DNA from 4 places in the Bradyrhizobium sp. Crot121 genome. Region 1 is predicted to be linked to each of the others. Evidence: predicted binding sites of a transcription regulator. Region 1 holds the regulator's gene; each other region holds the start of a gene.

What was found. The regulator HrcA, encoded in region 1, represses chaperone genes, less so after heat shock. The targets are predictions, from matches to a motif close to GTTAGCACTCNCNNNNNGNGAGTGCTAAC.
Region 2: a site for HrcA is predicted at 2,106-2,134, ahead of AC5ZGW_RS31295 (co-chaperone GroES). Genes of this name have one in related genera too.
Region 3: a site for HrcA is predicted at 2,015-2,043, ahead of groES (co-chaperone GroES). Genes of this name have one in related genera too.
Region 4: a site for HrcA is predicted at 1,744-1,772, ahead of groES (co-chaperone GroES). Genes of this name have one in related genera too.

Annotation. Positions count from the first base shown of each region.
Region 1 is NZ_JCAMOR010000004.1:156,986-161,018, forward strand. It holds gene hemW (radical SAM family heme chaperone HemW) at 1-339, opposite strand, end outside; gene rdgB (RdgB/HAM1 family non-canonical purine NTP pyrophosphatase) at 332-961, opposite strand; gene rph (ribonuclease PH) at 972-1,685, opposite strand; gene hrcA (heat-inducible transcriptional repressor HrcA) at 1,842-2,930, shown strand; gene grpE (nucleotide exchange factor GrpE) at 3,167-3,775, shown strand; gene AC5ZGW_RS06790 (hypothetical protein) at 3,846-4,033, opposite strand, start outside.
Region 2 is NZ_JCAMOR010000049.1:9,822-13,854, reverse strand. It holds gene AC5ZGW_RS31305 (protein phosphatase CheZ) at 300-1,088, shown strand; gene AC5ZGW_RS31300 (hypothetical protein) at 1,374-1,886, opposite strand; gene AC5ZGW_RS31295 (co-chaperone GroES) at 2,231-2,527, shown strand; gene groL (chaperonin GroEL) at 2,685-4,033, shown strand, end outside.
Region 3 is NZ_JCAMOR010000036.1:68,769-72,801, reverse strand. It holds gene groL (chaperonin GroEL) at 1-1,541, opposite strand, end outside; gene groES (co-chaperone GroES) at 1,587-1,901, opposite strand; gene AC5ZGW_RS27205 (trypsin-like peptidase domain-containing protein) at 2,131-3,234, shown strand; gene AC5ZGW_RS27200 (hypothetical protein) at 3,793-4,029, shown strand.
Region 4 is NZ_JCAMOR010000088.1:14,862-18,894, forward strand. It holds gene AC5ZGW_RS39490 (NupC/NupG family nucleoside CNT transporter) at 1-396, shown strand, start outside; gene AC5ZGW_RS39495 (cupin domain-containing protein) at 516-1,046, opposite strand; gene AC5ZGW_RS39500 (usg protein) at 1,137-1,427, opposite strand; gene groES (co-chaperone GroES) at 1,816-2,130, shown strand; gene groL (chaperonin GroEL) at 2,173-3,813, shown strand; gene AC5ZGW_RS39515 (GIY-YIG nuclease family protein) at 3,972-4,033, shown strand, end outside.

The DNA of each region.
Region 1 (4,033 bases):
GCGAAACCGTGTGGCTTCGACGCTCGTCGGATTGGCTTCCAGTGTCACTTCGACATCGGGAGCGACGCGCCAATACTTGCCGATCGCATCCAGGATCGCGCCGACCGTCTGCGGCTGCATCAATGACGGCGTACCGCCGCCGAGGAAGATCGAGGACACTTCGCGGCCGGGGACGCGCGCCGCGGTGGTCTCGATCTCGCGCGCAAAGGCACGGGCAAAGCGCGCCTCATCGATCTGCGTATGCCTGACGTGGCTGTTGAAATCACAATACGGGCATTTCGACAGGCAGAACGGCCAGTGCACGTAGACGCCGAAGGCTGCCTGGTCCCGGTCAGTCAAGGCATATCTCCGCCAATTTGACGAAGGCACGGGCCCGGTGCGACAGGCCGAGTCCGAGCGGCGGCAGCCCGTGCTTCTCGACGCTCGTCATCTCGCCGAAGGTGCGGGTATGGCCATCCGGCAGGAACATGGGATCATAGCCGAAACCCGCGGTGCCGCGCGGCGGCCACACCAAAGTTCCGTCGGCACGCGCCTCGACCTCTTCGAGGTGCCCATCCGGCCAGGCGACGCAGAGCGCGGAGACGAAATGAGCGCTCCGGCGGTCAGGCGCCGTGGCGCTACGTTCCTGCAAGAGGCGCTCGATCCGCGTCATCGCGGCGATGAAATCCTTGTTTTCGCCGGCCCAGCGCGCCGAATAGATGCCAGGGGCGCCGTCCAGCGCGTCGACCACCAGCCCGGAATCATCGGCAAATGCCGGGAGATCGGCGGCCTTGGCTGCCGCAATCGCCTTGATCGCGGCATTGGCGCGAAAACTGTCGCCGGTCTCCTCGGGCTCGCCAAGACCGAGATCGCCTGCCGAGATCGCCTCCACGCCATGCGGCGCCAGCAATTCGCGCATCTCGGCAAGCTTGCCGGGATTGTGGGTCGCGATCACGAGCTTTCCAGTGATTCGGCGGTGCATGGCCTATTGACTACGCCACTGCCATTTTCTGCAAGTCGACCAGCCGCGCCACGCCCTTGCGCGCCAGCGCCATCAGCGCCAGGAACTCGTCCTGCGAGAACGGCGTCTTTTCCGCGGTGCCCTGTACCTCGATGATGCGGCCGTCGCCGGTCATGACGAAATTGGCGTCGGTCTCGGCTTCAGAATCCTCGGCGTAGTCGAGGTCGAGCACCGGCGTGCCATTATAGATGCCGCAGGAGATGGCCGCGACGTTGTCGCGCAACACGTTGGTTTTCAGCATGTTGCGGGTCTTCATCCAGTTGATGCAGTCGGCAAGCGCGACCCAGGCGCCGGTGATCGAGGCGGTGCGCGTGCCGCCATCGGCCTGCAGCACGTCGCAATCGACCGTGATCTGGCGCTCGCCCAGCGCTTCCAGGTCGATGGTGGCGCGGAGCGAACGGCCGATGAGGCGCTGGATCTCGATGGTGCGCCCGCCCTGCTTGCCGGCGGAGGCCTCGCGCCGGGTACGTTCCAGCGTGGCGCGGGGCAGCATGCCGTATTCGGCGGTGACCCAGCCGCGGCCCTGGCCCTTCAGCCATGGCGGCAGGCGGTCTTCCAGGGTCGCAGTGACCAGCACATGGGTGTCGCCGAATTTCACCATGCAGGAACCCTCGGCATATTTGACCACGCCGCGTTCCAATGAGACGGGGCGCAGTTCGTCGGGTGCACGGCGGCTTGGCCGCATGGGAATCCTCCGGGAATTCGAGCGATATGGCTGGCGGTGCTTGTAGGAGCGGGCAGCCGCAGCGGCAAGCTTTTTGGCCGGCTTCCGGGCGGGTAATGCACGCTTGTCACCGGGCGTGTGGATGGTCAAATTAGAGGCAGTTGTGAGGGAGTTATTGTGGCTCAACACGAACCGGTTGGTTTGATCGCGCCGCACGCCGGGCTTGCCCAGCTCAACGAGCGTTCGCGCGACATTTTCCGTCAAATCGTCGAAAGTTATCTGGCGACCGGCGAGCCGGTCGGCTCGCGTAACATCTCGCGCCTGATCGCGCTGCCGCTGTCGCCGGCCTCGGTGCGCAATGTGATGTCCGATCTCGAACAGCTCGGACTGATCTACGCGCCGCATACCTCCGCCGGCCGACTGCCGACCGAATTGGGCCTGCGCTTTTTCGTCGATGCGCTGATGCAGGTCGGCCATCTCACGGAGGCGGAACGGCAATCGATCCAGAGCCAATTGGCTACTGTCGGCCGCGCGCAGTCGGTCGAGGCAGCGCTCGATGAGGCCTTGATCCGGCTATCCGGCCTCACCCGCGCCGCCGCCGTGGTGCTGACGCCCAAATCCAATGCGCGGCTGAAGCATATCGAGTTCGTGCGGCTGGAGCCGGAACGTGCGCTGGTGGTGCTGGTCGGCGAAGACGGGCAGGTCGAGAACCGGGTGCTGAGCTTGCCGCCGGGTGTTCCATCCTCGGCACTGATCGAGGCCACCAACTTCCTCAATGCACGCATCCTCGGCCGTACGCTCGCCGAAGCGCGGCTCGAACTCGAGACCGCGCTGGGACAAAGTCGCGCCGAGCTCGATCAATTGACGCAGAAGGTGATCTCTGCAGGGCTTGCGAGCTGGTCGGGCGGCGACAATGAAGACCGGCAGCTCATCGTGCGCGGGCACGCCAATCTCCTGGAGGATTTGCATGCGCTCGAGGATCTCGAGCGCATCAAGTCGCTGTTCGATGATCTCGAGACCAAGCGCGGCGTGATCGACCTTCTGGGGCGTGCGGAAAGCGCCGATGGCGTGCGGATCTTCATCGGGTCGGAGAACAAATTGTTCTCGCTCTCGGGGTCCTCGACCATCGTTGCGCCCTATAGCGACGGCGCTGGCCGTATCGTGGGCGTGCTCGGCGTGATCGGGCCAACCCGGCTGAATTATGCGCGGGTGATCCCGACCGTGGACTATGCCGCGCGCCTCGTCAGCAGGATCCTCGGCGGCTAGAGCATTTCCGGTTCTGACGGAATCAGAACCGGAGCTCTAGATTCTTGTTTTGACGCGTTTTCTTCACGCGAACCGGTGTCCACCCTCGGATCAGGTCCGAGGGCATGCTTCGCTCGAAAACGCTCTAACCCCGAAACGGGGCCGGTTGCGCTTGATTTTCATGGCCCAAAGCACGATATCCGGGCCAGCCAATCCCTTAACTGTTGATCAGACGTGATTTTTCGAAAAGGCAAGCCATGACCGATCCGAACCGGCCAAACGACAACGCCGAGAACCCGGCGCAGACCGGCGAGCCCGTGGTCTCGAAGCCCTACGTCATGCCCGACGATCCCGAACAGGGATCGGCGGAAGCCTTGACCAAGGAGCTCAATGAAGCGCGCGATCGGACGTTGCGCACGCTGGCCGAGATGGAAAATCTGCGCAAGCGCACCAGCCGCGAGATCGCGGATGCGCGCGCTTATGGCATCACCGGCTTTGCCCGCGACATCCTCGATATCGCCGACAATCTGCAGCGTGCCCTCGACGCCGTCCCGGCGGAGGCCAAGGCGGCCGCCGACCCCGGGCTGAAGGCCCTGATCGAGGGTGTCGAATTGACCGAGCGTTCGCTGCACGCCACGCTGGAGAAGAACGGCGTCAAGAAGTTCGATCCCACCGGCGAGAAGTTCGATCCGAACTTTCAGCAGGCGATGTACGAGGTTCCCGATCCCTCCGTGCCCTCGGGCACAGTGGTGCAGGTGGTCCAGGCCGGCTACACGATCGGCGATCGCGTGCTGCGTCCGGCGCTGGTCGGTGTCTCCAAGGGCGGCGCAAAAACCGCGCCGGCTTCCGCCGCACAGCAGAACTGAATCTGCTCAACGCATCGGCTGACGGAATGCTGTTAATGCCGGCCTCGACAAAGGCCGGCAGAGATAGATGTTATCGCGGCTGAATTCCGTCGCGCACGCTGCGGAAGCGCGGGAATGCGGCCGACCATTGATCGCGCGGCGAGGAGCCGATGATGCGCAGCGAGGTCTGCGCACCGAACCGCAGCCATTGTACGATGGTCACCGGCGTATTGTCCTTGCCGCTCACCGCATCGATCCGTGTCTCGTAGCCGGGCTGGC
Region 2 (4,033 bases), on a different contig from region 1:
TACTCTGTACTGTTTCGTCAATCGTCAGCAGCACTCGGCGTTAGGCGCCGTGGCATGCGACCAATCAAAATCAAAACCGCATCGGTTTGGTAAACGTAACCAGCGTTTGGATTCACCACGTCGGCAATCGGCGGCGGATTTCAAAATTAGCGTTTATTTTGCTTAAATTCGTGGGCGTCATGGTTAATCCCGGGTATGCGGCGCGACGCGAAACGCCGTTGCAAAACATTCCCGTGTGAACTCCCTATTAAATCGCTTCTGCGTAGAACAGTGGGAGTGAAGGGGGCGGGAACAGTCTCATGTCAGTTAGTCGCAAGCGTTTTCGTGTTGAACAAGCCATTATGGGCGACATGCCGATGCCGGCACCGGTTACGGTGGAAGGCGGTGAAATCGGTCCAATGCATCGGGAGATCATGGCGGAGCTTCGATCCATCCGTGCGCAGATGGCGCTCGGCGTCCACGCCCAGCGTCCGGTCGCAGCCGAAGCCACCGAGGCGGCGGTGGCGCGCGAGGTCGCCGAAGCGCATGCGCTGCTCGACACCTATCGGGCGCAGATCGAGCAATGCGAGAAGCTGAAGGTCGAGCTCGACCTGATCCACGATGCCATCAACCGCACCAAGCGCGAGATCGCGGCGCTGCACGGCAGGGGCTTCGATGGCCCGGAGATGGCCAAGGTGAACGGCGAGCTCGGGGCCGTCGTCGGCGGCACCGAGGAGGCGACCCAGCAGATCCTCGAGGCGACTGAGGCGATCGACCAGGCCGCCACCGCGCTGACCAAGGTCGCCTCGCCCGAACAGCAGAAGCTGCTTGCCGAGGATATCCAGGAACGTGTGGTGACGATCTTCGAGGCCTGCAATTTCCAGGACCTCACCGGCCAGCGCATCAACAAGGTGATGAACACGATGAAGTTCATCGAGCAGCACATCAATGCGATGATGGATATCTGGGGCGGTGTCGACGCCATCAAGGCGCACGCGCCGCCGATCGTCGACACCCGCGAGGGCGACGCCCGCCTGCTCAACGGCCCGAAGCTCGACGGCGACGTGGGCCACGCCTCGCAGGACGATATCGACGCGATGTTCGACTGAGCGGACAGGTCGCAGGGAACAACACAAAACGCCGGCGCGATGCCGGCGTTTTTTATGCGCGGCGGCGCCCCCTCTTCCCTTCTCCCCTTGTGGGAGAAGGTGGCGCGAAGCGCCGGATGAGGGGTTGTCTCCGCGCGCGATAGCGTTCGCGGAGAGTACCCCTCACCCAAATGAGTCCAGTTCTGGCAGCGGAGCTGCCCTCTCCCGCAAGGGGCGAGGGCACATCAACCGGCACCGCCGCATATAGCCCTCCTTGTAAGGGGAGAGGGCACAGCAATTGGCACTTCACGCCCGTGGCGCGCAGCGGACGTAGACCATGTTGCCGTAGCGGACGGCGGCGTCCTTGTCGACGAAGCGGGTGACCATGACGCGGCCGTCGAAGGAGACGATCTCGCGGTCCTGCTCGCCGCCGGACGGCCCGGGCGGGCCGATATAGTTCTTGCCGCTCGGAGAGCCCTTCAGACGCAGCTCCTGGGGGGTGGCCTGGTCTGCGAGATGCATGATCACGCCGCCGGACTGGCCGGCGCCGATCACGTAAGGCTGCTTGCACTGGTCGCGCGCCATCTTCTCGGTGCGGGCGCGGTCCGCCGGATTTTGGTAGGAGGCCAAGCCCCAGCGGCCGACGATCTCGTCGGAACGAATGGTGGCGGGCATTTCCGGCGCGGCCTCCTCGGGCCCAGGCCCCGGGTTGGATGACAGCGACGGCAGGTTGACGCTGCTGCACGCGCCCAACAGAAGCGTCAGCGCCGAGACGGTCGCAAATTTCGCAACCGCGCGCGCGTCACCTGATCCGATCATCCGTATTCCCCCGAAATATCCTTGGTCGCACCTTTGGGCCGCACCCGTCCTGCAGCCAAGCTTAAAACGTAAGGCAGAGCAATGACGTCGAAACGATGACGTGAGAACTCCAACCTGGGCTCTGATTTGATTTGGTTGCAGCATCCTATATTGGCCTCACCAAGGCCTTAACCACTTTGCTTGACAGGAAAGGCGCCAAGCCATATTCCCCGCCCCACAATTAGCACTCTGGCGCGACGATTGCTAATGCGCTGGATATCCTGCCCGCGAGCCATCGACCGGCCGGCATTCAACCCCGGCCTCGATGAACGAGACCTGAAACCGAGCCTCCAAGAGGAAACGTCATGGCTAAATCCAAATTCCGCCCGCTGCATGACCGTGTCGTGGTCAAGCGCATCGAAGCCGAAGAGAAGTCCAAGGGCGGCATCATCATCCCCGACACCGCCAAGGAAAAGCCCTCTCAGGGCGAAGTCACCGCCGTCGGGCCAGGCGGCCGCGACGAGACCGGCAAGCTGATCCCGATCGACGTCAAGGTCGGCGATCGCGTGCTGTTCGGCAAATGGTCGGGCACCGAGGTCAAGCTCGACGGCGAGGAACTCCTGATCATGAAGGAGTCCGACATCATGGGCGTGCTGGTCTAACGCAACTTAGCGGAGCGGCCGCAACATCCACACATGTCATGCCCGGGCCTGACCCGGGCATCCATCGATCTTCAAGAGCGATGGATTGCCGGGTCAAGCCCGGCAATGACGACAAGGGTGTGCGGCCCAGTGCCCTCAATCATTCCAGGAGCAAGATATGGCTGCCAAAGACGTTAAATTTGCCGGAGAAGCCCGCGAGCGAATGCTGCGCGGCGTCGATGTCCTTGCCAATGCGGTAAAGGTCACGCTCGGCCCGAAGGGCCGCAACGTCGTCATCGAAAAGAGCTTCGGTGCCCCTCGCATCACCAAGGACGGCGTCACCGTCGCCAAGGAGATCGAGCTAGAGGACAAGTTCGAGAACATGGGCGCGCAGATGCTGCGCGAAGTCGCCTCCAAGACCAACGACACTGCGGGTGACGGCACCACCACCGCGACCGTGCTGGCGCAGGCGATCGTGCGGGAGGGCGGCAAGGCGGTTGCTGCGGGCATGAACCCGATGGACCTGAAGCGCGGCATCGACCTTGCTGTCGCCGCTGTGGTCAAGGACCTCGAGAAGCGCGCCAAGCCAGTGGCCGCCTCTTCCGAGGTCGCGCAGGTCGGCACCATCTCGGCCAATGGCGACACCGCGATCGGCAAGATGATCGCCCAGGCCATGCAGAAGGTCGGCAATGAGGGCGTGATCACGGTCGAGGAGAACAAGTCGCTGGAGACCGAGGTCGACATCGTCGAAGGCATGAAGTTCGACCGCGGCTATCTCTCGCCCTATTTCATCACCAATGCCGAGAAGATGACCGCCGAGCTCGAAGACGCCTACATCCTCCTGCACGAGAAGAAGCTCTCCGGTCTGCAGGCGATGCTGCCGGTGCTGGAAGCTGTCGTGCAGTCCGGCCGTCCGCTCTTGATCATCGCCGAGGACGTCGAGGGCGAGGCGCTGGCGACACTGGTGGTCAACCGCCTGCGCGGCGGGTTGAAGGTCGCCGCCGTCAAGGCGCCGGGCTTCGGCGACCGCCGGAAGGCGATGCTGGAGGATATCGCGGTCCTGACCGGCGGCCAGTTGATCTCCGAAGAGCTCGGCATCAAGCTCGAGAACGTCACGATCAAGATGCTCGGCCGCGCCCGCAAGGTCGTGATCGACAAGGAGAACACCACGATCGTCAACGGCGCCGGCAAGAAGGCCGACATCGAGGCACGCGTCGGCCAGATCAAGGCGCAGATCGAGGAGACCACCTCCGACTACGACCGCGAGAAGCTGCAGGAGCGGCTGGCCAAGCTGGCCGGCGGCGTCGCGGTGATCCGCGTCGGCGGCGCCACCGAGGTCGAGGTCAAGGAGAAGAAGGACCGTGTCGAGGACGCGCTGAACGCAACCCGCGCCGCGGTGCAGGAAGGCATCGTGCCCGGCGGCGGCGTGGCGCTGCTGCGCGCCAAGAAGGCGGTCGGCCGTCTCTCCAACGACAATTCCGACGTCCAGGCCGGCATCAACATCGTGCTGAAGGCCCTCGAAGCCCC
Region 3 (4,033 bases), on a different contig from region 1:
AGAGCCGCGACGGAGGCCGCGTCCTGTAAGGCGGTGCGAACGACCTTGGCGGGATCGATCACGCCGGCCTTCACCATGTCCTGGTACTCGCCAGTGGCCGCGTTGAATCCCCAATTGTAGTCGGAGTTCTCGAGCAGCTTGCCGACGACGAGCGAGCCGTCCTCGCCGGCGTTCTGGACGATCTGCCGCGCCGGCACCTGGATGGCGCGGCGCACGATATCGACGCCGGCCTTCTGGTCGGCATTGGCGGTCTTTAAGCCATCGAGCGCTTTCAGCGCACGCAGCAGCGCCACGCCGCCGCCCGGCAGAATGCCTTCCTCGACCGCAGCGCGAGTCGCATGCATGGCATCGTCGACCCGGTCCTTCTTCTCCTTGACCTCGACTTCGGTCGCACCACCAACACGGATTACGGCGACGCCGCCGGCGAGCTTGGCCAGCCGCTCCTGCAGCTTCTCGCGATCGTAATCGGAGGTGGTCTCCTCGATCTGCGACTTGATCTGGGTGACACGAGCCTCGATGTCCTTCTTGGGCCCGGCGCCGTCGACCACGGTCGTATTCTCCTTGTCGATCACGACCTTCTTGGCGCGCCCGAGCATCTTCAGCGTGACATTCTCGAGCTTGATGCCGAGATCTTCCGAAATCACGGTGCCGCCGGTGAGGATTGCAATATCCTCCAGCATGGCCTTGCGGCGATCGCCGAAGCCTGGCGCCTTCACCGCCGCGACCTTGAGGCCGCCGCGCAGTCGATTGACCACGAGCGCGGCAAGCGCTTCGCCCTCGACATCCTCGGCCACGATCAGCAGCGTCTTGCCAGACTGCACCACCGCTTCGAGCAGCGGCAGCATGGTCTGTAGACCGGACAGCTTCTTCTCATGGATCAGAATGTAGGGATCCTCGAGTTCGACCCGCATCTTTTCGGTGTTGGTGACGAAGTAGGGCGAGACAAAGCCGCGGTCGAACTGCATGCCCTCGACCACCTCCAGCTCGGTGTGGAGGCTCTTGGCTTCCTCGACGGTGATGACGCCCTCATTGCCGACCTTCTGCATCGCATCGGCAAGGAAGCGGCCGATCTCCGTATCGCCATTGGCCGAAATGGTGCCGATCTGGGCAATCTCCTCGTTGGAGGTGACCTTCTTGGCGTGGGACTTGAGGTCATTGACAATGGCGTCGACCGCAAGATCGATGCCGCGCTTGAGGTCCATCGGGTTCATGCCAGCGGCAACGGATTTCGCGCCTTCCTTGACGATGGCCTGGGCCAGCACGGTCGCAGTCGTCGTCCCGTCGCCGGCGAGGTCGTTGGTCTTGGAGGCGACTTCGCGCACCATCTGTGCGCCCATGTTCTCGAACTTGTCTTCCAGTTCGATTTCCTTGGCGACGGTGACGCCGTCCTTGGTTATGCGCGGTGCGCCGAAGGATTTCTCGATCACGACGTTGCGTCCCTTGGGACCGAGGGTGACCTTCACGGCGTTGGCCAGCGTGTCCACGCCCCGCAGCATCCGCTCGCGGGCTTCCGTGGAGAATTTCACGTCCTTGGCAGCCATTTGCCTGCTCCTTTCTCCTAATGACTGTCAGCTCTTGCAATTTGCTCAGGCGGCCTTCTTGAGCGAGCCGGTCTTGTCGACCACGCCCAGAAGATCGCTCTCCTTCATGATCAGGTAGTCCTGGCCGTCGATCTTCACCTCTGTGCCGGACCACTTGCCGAACAGCACGCGGTCTCCCGGCTTGACGTCGATCGGGGTCAACTGGCCCTGCTCATTCCTCGCGCCAGGCCCCGCGGCGACGATCTCGCCCTCCTGCGGCTTTTCCTTCGCGGTGTCGGGAATGATGATGCCGCCGGCGGTCTTCTCTTCGGCATCGATGCGGCGCACGAGCACGCGGTCGTGCAATGGACGGAAATGCATGCACATCCTCCTTGTCAGGTCAGCGATGTCATAAAGCCGGGTCCGGGACCGGCCCCGGGCGGAAAACGACCTAGGAAGCGGAAAAAAGTCCGTCAAGGGTCCCTAAATAAATTTTTGTCACTCCGGGCGACCGAGTGCCAGGCTGCCTCTTAAACGGCCATTTTCGCTCAACCAGCTAACCGACGCGGCGGCCGCTGGAGGCCGAAAGACAGATTCTGGGGGAGATTTCATGCGAGTTTTGCGTTTGCTCGGATGGCTGGGCGTCATCTCCGGGTTGTGGTGGGCGCTGTCGGCAGCGCCGGCCACCGCCCAGATTCCGGACCTCAATACAGGCCGCGTGCCGACGCTTGCGCCGCTCGTGCGGGAAGTGACGCCGGCGGTCGTCAACATTTCGGTACAGGGGCGGGTGCGCGAGGACAATCCGCTTTACCAGGATCCGCTGTTCCGCGAGTTCTTCAACGTCCCGAAGCAACTGGAGAAGGAAGTCAGCGCGACCGGTTCGGGCGTGATCGTCGACGCCCAGCGCGGTTATGTGCTGACGGCGAACCATGTCGTCGCCAATGCCACCGCAGTGCAGATCAGGACCAAGGACGGCCGCAAGTTCGCCGGTCGGGTTGTGGGCCGCTATCCGCCCACTGATATCGCACTGCTGCAGATCAGGGAGCCTGCCGGGCTCAAGGCTATTGCACTCGGCGACAGCGACGCGCTTCAGGTCGGTGACTTCGTGATCGCGGTCGGCAATCCGTTCGGCCTCGGCCAGACCGTCACCTCGGGCCTCGTCAGCGCGCTCGGGCGCACCGGGCTCGGCAAGCACGGCTATGAGGATTTCATCCAGACCGATGCGGCAATCAATCCCGGCAATTCTGGAGGCGGGTTGATCAACTTGCGAGGTCAGCTGGTCGGCATCAATACGGCGATTATCTCGCCGGGCGGCGGCAATGTTGGCATTGGCTTTGCGGTGCCGATCAACATGGCGCGCGAGGTAATGAACCAGCTTGCGGCGACCGGACGAGTCGAGCGCGGGCGCATCGGCATTGCGCTGGAGGACATGGAAGCGCCGGCCACGGGCGCGACGCAGGGCGCCCGCATCAAGGAAGTCAGTCCCGGCTCTCCGGCGGAGCGCGCGGGGCTGCGCCGCGGCGACATCATCCTCAAGGCCAACGACATTCCCGTCCCCGTCCGCAGCGCGACGCAGATGCGCAACCTGATCGGGCTGACGCCGGTCGGCCGGCAGGTGCGGCTGACGATCGAGCGCGACCGCATGACCGAAAGTGCCACGGTGGAGGTTGTTCCGCTGAGCGATCAAAGGGCGCGGGTGCGAGGGCCCGGGTGAGCGATGTCCGCTTGTGGCCATAGCTGAAGACTGCATTAGGGATTGTTACGTCGGCTCGCCGCGGTAGACCGGACTTCGCTGAACGCGGCATCGTAATGCCGCTTGTGTCCCGGACCGGACACGTCGAGCAGCGTAAAGGCCGAACGCAGCATCCTCGGCCGGTTGCCGGAGTTGGGCAATTGGCCGTCACCGGATTCTGACATTGTTAATGGGCGCAGGCTCTCGTTTTTTGAGACGATTGGGTCAACGTTGCCGGATCAACCCAACATCTGGTCCCGGTGACGACCATGAACGGCCCTCATTATCCGATGATCCATCGCGAGAACGCCGCCGCACTTGACCGCGTCATTCGACAGGCCAAGCGAACTGTCTCAGCCCCCATCAGGGTTCTCCAGACTTGCCCCCGCCCCGACACTTTCCTCGGGCGACAGCACCACGAATTCATCCCGCTGCCTGATCAGGTGATGGTAGAGTCAGGACATCACTGGCAGTGAGCGATACGGGCGCTGGTGGCTGAGAGACGGTTGCGCTCCCGCCTGCACAGGACGGGAGCGAGCTATGTCAGACCTTCTTCAATCAGAAGTTCGCGCGATGCAGCTTCGTCACTTGGAGGAAGCCGAGCGGCACGTTGCCGAGGCAGAACGACACATTGCTGAGCAAGAGCAACGGATTGTAAACCTCGCCCGCCTCGGCCACGATCTAGCGGAAGCTAAGATACTTCTGGAGAACTTTAATGCATGTCAGGTGCTGCACATCCAGCACCGTGATCGAATTCGCACAGAGCTAGAGCGGTAGGTCA
Region 4 (4,033 bases), on a different contig from region 1:
CTCGGGATCCTGCCGGACATCGGCGGCGCCAAGATTTCTCTGCAGCGTCTGCTCGGCTATATCATGGCCCCAGTGTGCTGGCTGATGGGCCTGCCGTGGTCGCAAGCCATCACTGCGGGCAGCCTGATGGGGACCAAGACCGTGCTGAACGAATTGATCGCCTATGTCGATCTGTCGAAGCTTCCCACCGACGCGCTGGATGCGCGCTCGCGCCTGATCATGCTCTATGCGATGTGCGGCTTCGCCAATTTCGCCAGCCTGGGCATCATGATCGGCGGCCTCAACACGATGGCGCCGACGCGGCGCGAGGAGATCAATTCGCTCGGGCTGAAGTCGATCGTGTCGGGCACGCTGACAACCTGCCTGATGGGCGCGATCGTGGGGCTGTTGACGTAGCCGCTCCGTCATTCCGGGGCGATGCGAAGCATCGAACCCGGAATCCATCGGGCCGCGGGCACAAGCGGAGGAATGGATTCCGGGTTCGCGCTACGCGCGCCCCGGAATGACAGCGAGTATTACGTCGTCAACTCCACCGTCTTGAACTCAGCCGGCAGGATGATCTCGAGCAGTTCGACGTCGTCAGAATAATCGAGGATCATGTGCCTGATCTTCGGCGGCTGGGTCCAGGCGCTGCCTTGCTGCATCAACGTCTCGCCCTGCCCTTCCATGTAGGTTTTCACCCAGCCCTTGAGCACATAGACCATCTGGAACTGGACGTCGTGATAATGCAGCTTTGACACCTCTTCCGGATTGCACGGCCCGACCAGCCGGATCACATGCGCCTGCGCAAGCCCGTGCGTGGCGTCGGCAAAGCCGAGATCGCGATATTGCGCATAAGCGCGCAGCCCGTCGGCCTTGAAGTCTTCTTCGCGATGATGGCTCACCGCAATGCGTTGCTTCGGCTGCGCCTTATGTGCCGCCTTGGATACGCGGCCCTTGGACTTGATCGCCTTGCGGGCAGTGGATTTGGCGGCGGTCTTGTGGCCCGTCCATTTCTTCCGGACCGCCGTCTTGGCCGCGGGTCTTGATGTCACCTTCTTAGCCATGGCCTGCCTCCCTGTTGCAGGCGTCCGCGACGCGGACGCGTCCAGGGAACGTTACCACCGTTCCGCCCGGCAGCAATTGGTCTTGGCGTCTCAGTGCAAGCGGAAGACGCCGTCGACGGCGCGCAGCTCCGCCGGCTTGATCAGCTTGGAATGCGCAACGGTCACCGAGTGCAGCGGCCCCTCGAGCTGCTCCTGCCAGAAGGCGAGGAAATCCTGCAGCGCAGGGAATTTTGGGAAGAGGTCGTAATTCTGCCAGACGTAGGTCTGCAGCAGTGAAGGATGGTCCGGCATTCGGTAGAGGATCTGTGCCGTCGTCAGCCCATAACCCAGCATCTGCTTCCGGAAATCGTCGGAAGCAACCCCACCAACCCGCGAGACCATATGCCAACCTCCGTTTTTTCGAAGGAGCGCATTCACGGGATGGCCTGCTAGCCGAGCCACCCCCGCGGAGATGCGCTCACATGAGGGAATTGTGACGCATAGGGCCAACTCATCACAAGCCCAAATGTTTAACGGGCTGTTGAAAAATCGTGCGTTAGCAGCAACTTAGCGCATCTGCTAATGCAGACCTCCCGCTCGCCCGCCGGCCAGGTTAATGATGATAAACGATATTGGCAGGCAGCGATTTCGAGTGCCAATTTTTCTGCTACAAACCCTTGCCCCCACACAAAGTCTGGCCTATCTCCATCGCGGCTGGCTTGGCACTCGCCAAGACAGACTGCTAACGCTCCAGAATTCTACAGCATCCAGAATAGCTTAGGAGGACTGCATGAGTTTCCGTCCGCTTCACGACCGCGTCGTGGTCAAGCGCATCGACGCCGAAGAGAAGACCGCTGGCGGCATCATCATTCCAGACACTGCCAAGGAAAAGCCCTCCCAGGGCGAAGTCGTCGCCGTCGGCCCGGGTGGCCGCGACGAGTCCGGCAAGCTGATCCCGATCGACCTCAAGGTTGGCGATCGCGTCCTGTTCGGCAAGTGGTCCGGCACCGAAGTCAAGATCGACGGCCAGGAGCTGTTGATCATGAAGGAAAGCGACATCATGGGCGTCCTCGACGTCCCCGCTTCCAAGAAGAAGGCGGCCTAAGGCCCTCCCTCCCAGGATAAATCCCTCAAGGAAAAAACTCACATGGCAGCTAAAGAAGTCAAATTCTCCGTCGAGGCGCGCGACAAGATGCTGCGCGGCGTCGACATCCTCGCCAACGCGGTGAAGGTCACCCTCGGCCCGAAGGGCCGCAACGTCGTGCTCGACAAGTCGTTCGGCGCTCCCCGCATCACCAAGGACGGCGTCACCGTCGCCAAGGAGATCGAGCTCGACGACAAGTTCGAGAACATGGGCGCCCAGATGGTGCGCGAAGTCGCCTCCAAGTCCGCTGACGCGGCCGGCGACGGCACCACCACCGCCACCGTGCTGGCCCAGGCGATCGTGAAGGAAGGCGCCAAGTCGGTCGCCGCCGGCATGAACCCGATGGACCTGAAGCGCGGCATCGACCTCGCGGTTGAGGCTGTGGTTGCGGACCTGCAGAAGAACTCCAAGAAGGTCACCTCCAACGACGAGATCGCCCAGGTCGGCACCATCTCCGCCAACGGCGACGCCGAGATCGGCAAGTTCCTCTCCGACGCCATGAAGAAGGTCGGCAATGAGGGCGTGATCACGGTCGAGGAAGCCAAGTCGCTGGAGACCGAGCTCGACGTCGTCGAGGGCATGCAGTTCGACCGTGGCTACATCTCGCCCTACTTCGTCACCAACGCCGACAAGATGCGCGTTGAGATGGACGACGCCTACATCCTCATCAACGAGAAGAAGCTCTCCTCGCTGAACGAGCTGCTGCCGCTGCTCGAGGCCGTGGTGCAGACCGGCAAGCCGCTGGTCATCGTCGCTGAAGACGTCGAAGGCGAAGCCCTCGCCACCCTGGTCGTCAACCGCCTCCGTGGCGGCCTGAAGGTCGCAGCCGTCAAGGCTCCGGGCTTCGGCGATCGCCGCAAGGCCATGCTGCAGGACATCGCGATCCTGACCGGCGGCCAGGCCATCTCGGAAGATCTCGGCATCAAGCTCGAGAACGTCACGCTGCAGATGCTCGGTCGCGCCAAGAAGGTGATGATCGACAAGGAGAACACCACGATCGTCAACGGCGCCGGCAAGAAGGCCGACATCGAGGCGCGCGTGGCGCAGATCAAGGCGCAGATCGAGGAGACCACCTCGGACTACGACCGTGAGAAGCTGCAGGAGCGTCTGGCCAAGCTCGCGGGCGGCGTCGCGGTGATCCGCGTCGGCGGCGCGACCGAGATCGAGGTGAAGGAGCGCAAGGATCGCGTTGATGACGCGATGCACGCGACCCGCGCGGCTGTGGAAGAAGGCATCGTTCCGGGCGGCGGCGTCGCCCTGCTCCGTGCTTCCGAGCAGCTCAAGGGCATCCGCACCAAGAACGACGACCAGAAGACCGGCGTCGAGATCGTGCGCAAGGCGCTGTCGGCGCCGGCCCGCCAGATCGCGATCAACGCTGGTGAAGACGGCTCGGTCATCGTCGGCAAGATCCTCGAGAACAAGACCTACGCTTACGGCTTCGACTCGCAGACCGGCGAATATGCCGATCTGGTCAAGAAGGGCATCATCGACCCGACCAAGGTCGTGCGCGCCGCGATCCAGAACGCAGCCTCCGTGGCGGCACTCTTGATCACCACCGAGGCGATGGTCGCCGAGCTGCCCAAGAAGGGCGGCGCCGGCCCCGCAATGCCTCCGGGCGGCGGCATGGGCGGCATGGACTTCTAAGCAGTCCTCGCGTCCAGTCCACGAAATGCAAAACCCCGGCAGCAATGCCGGGGTTTTTGTTTCAGTCGTCTTGATTTTGCGCACGGGCCGGCAATACGCTCAGCCGTCATTCCGGGGCGCGCGAAGCGCGAGCCCGGAATCCATTTCACGGCTCGCTCATGGCCTATTACGTCTACCTGCTCGCCAGCAAGAAATACGGCACGCTGTACCTGGGCGTGAC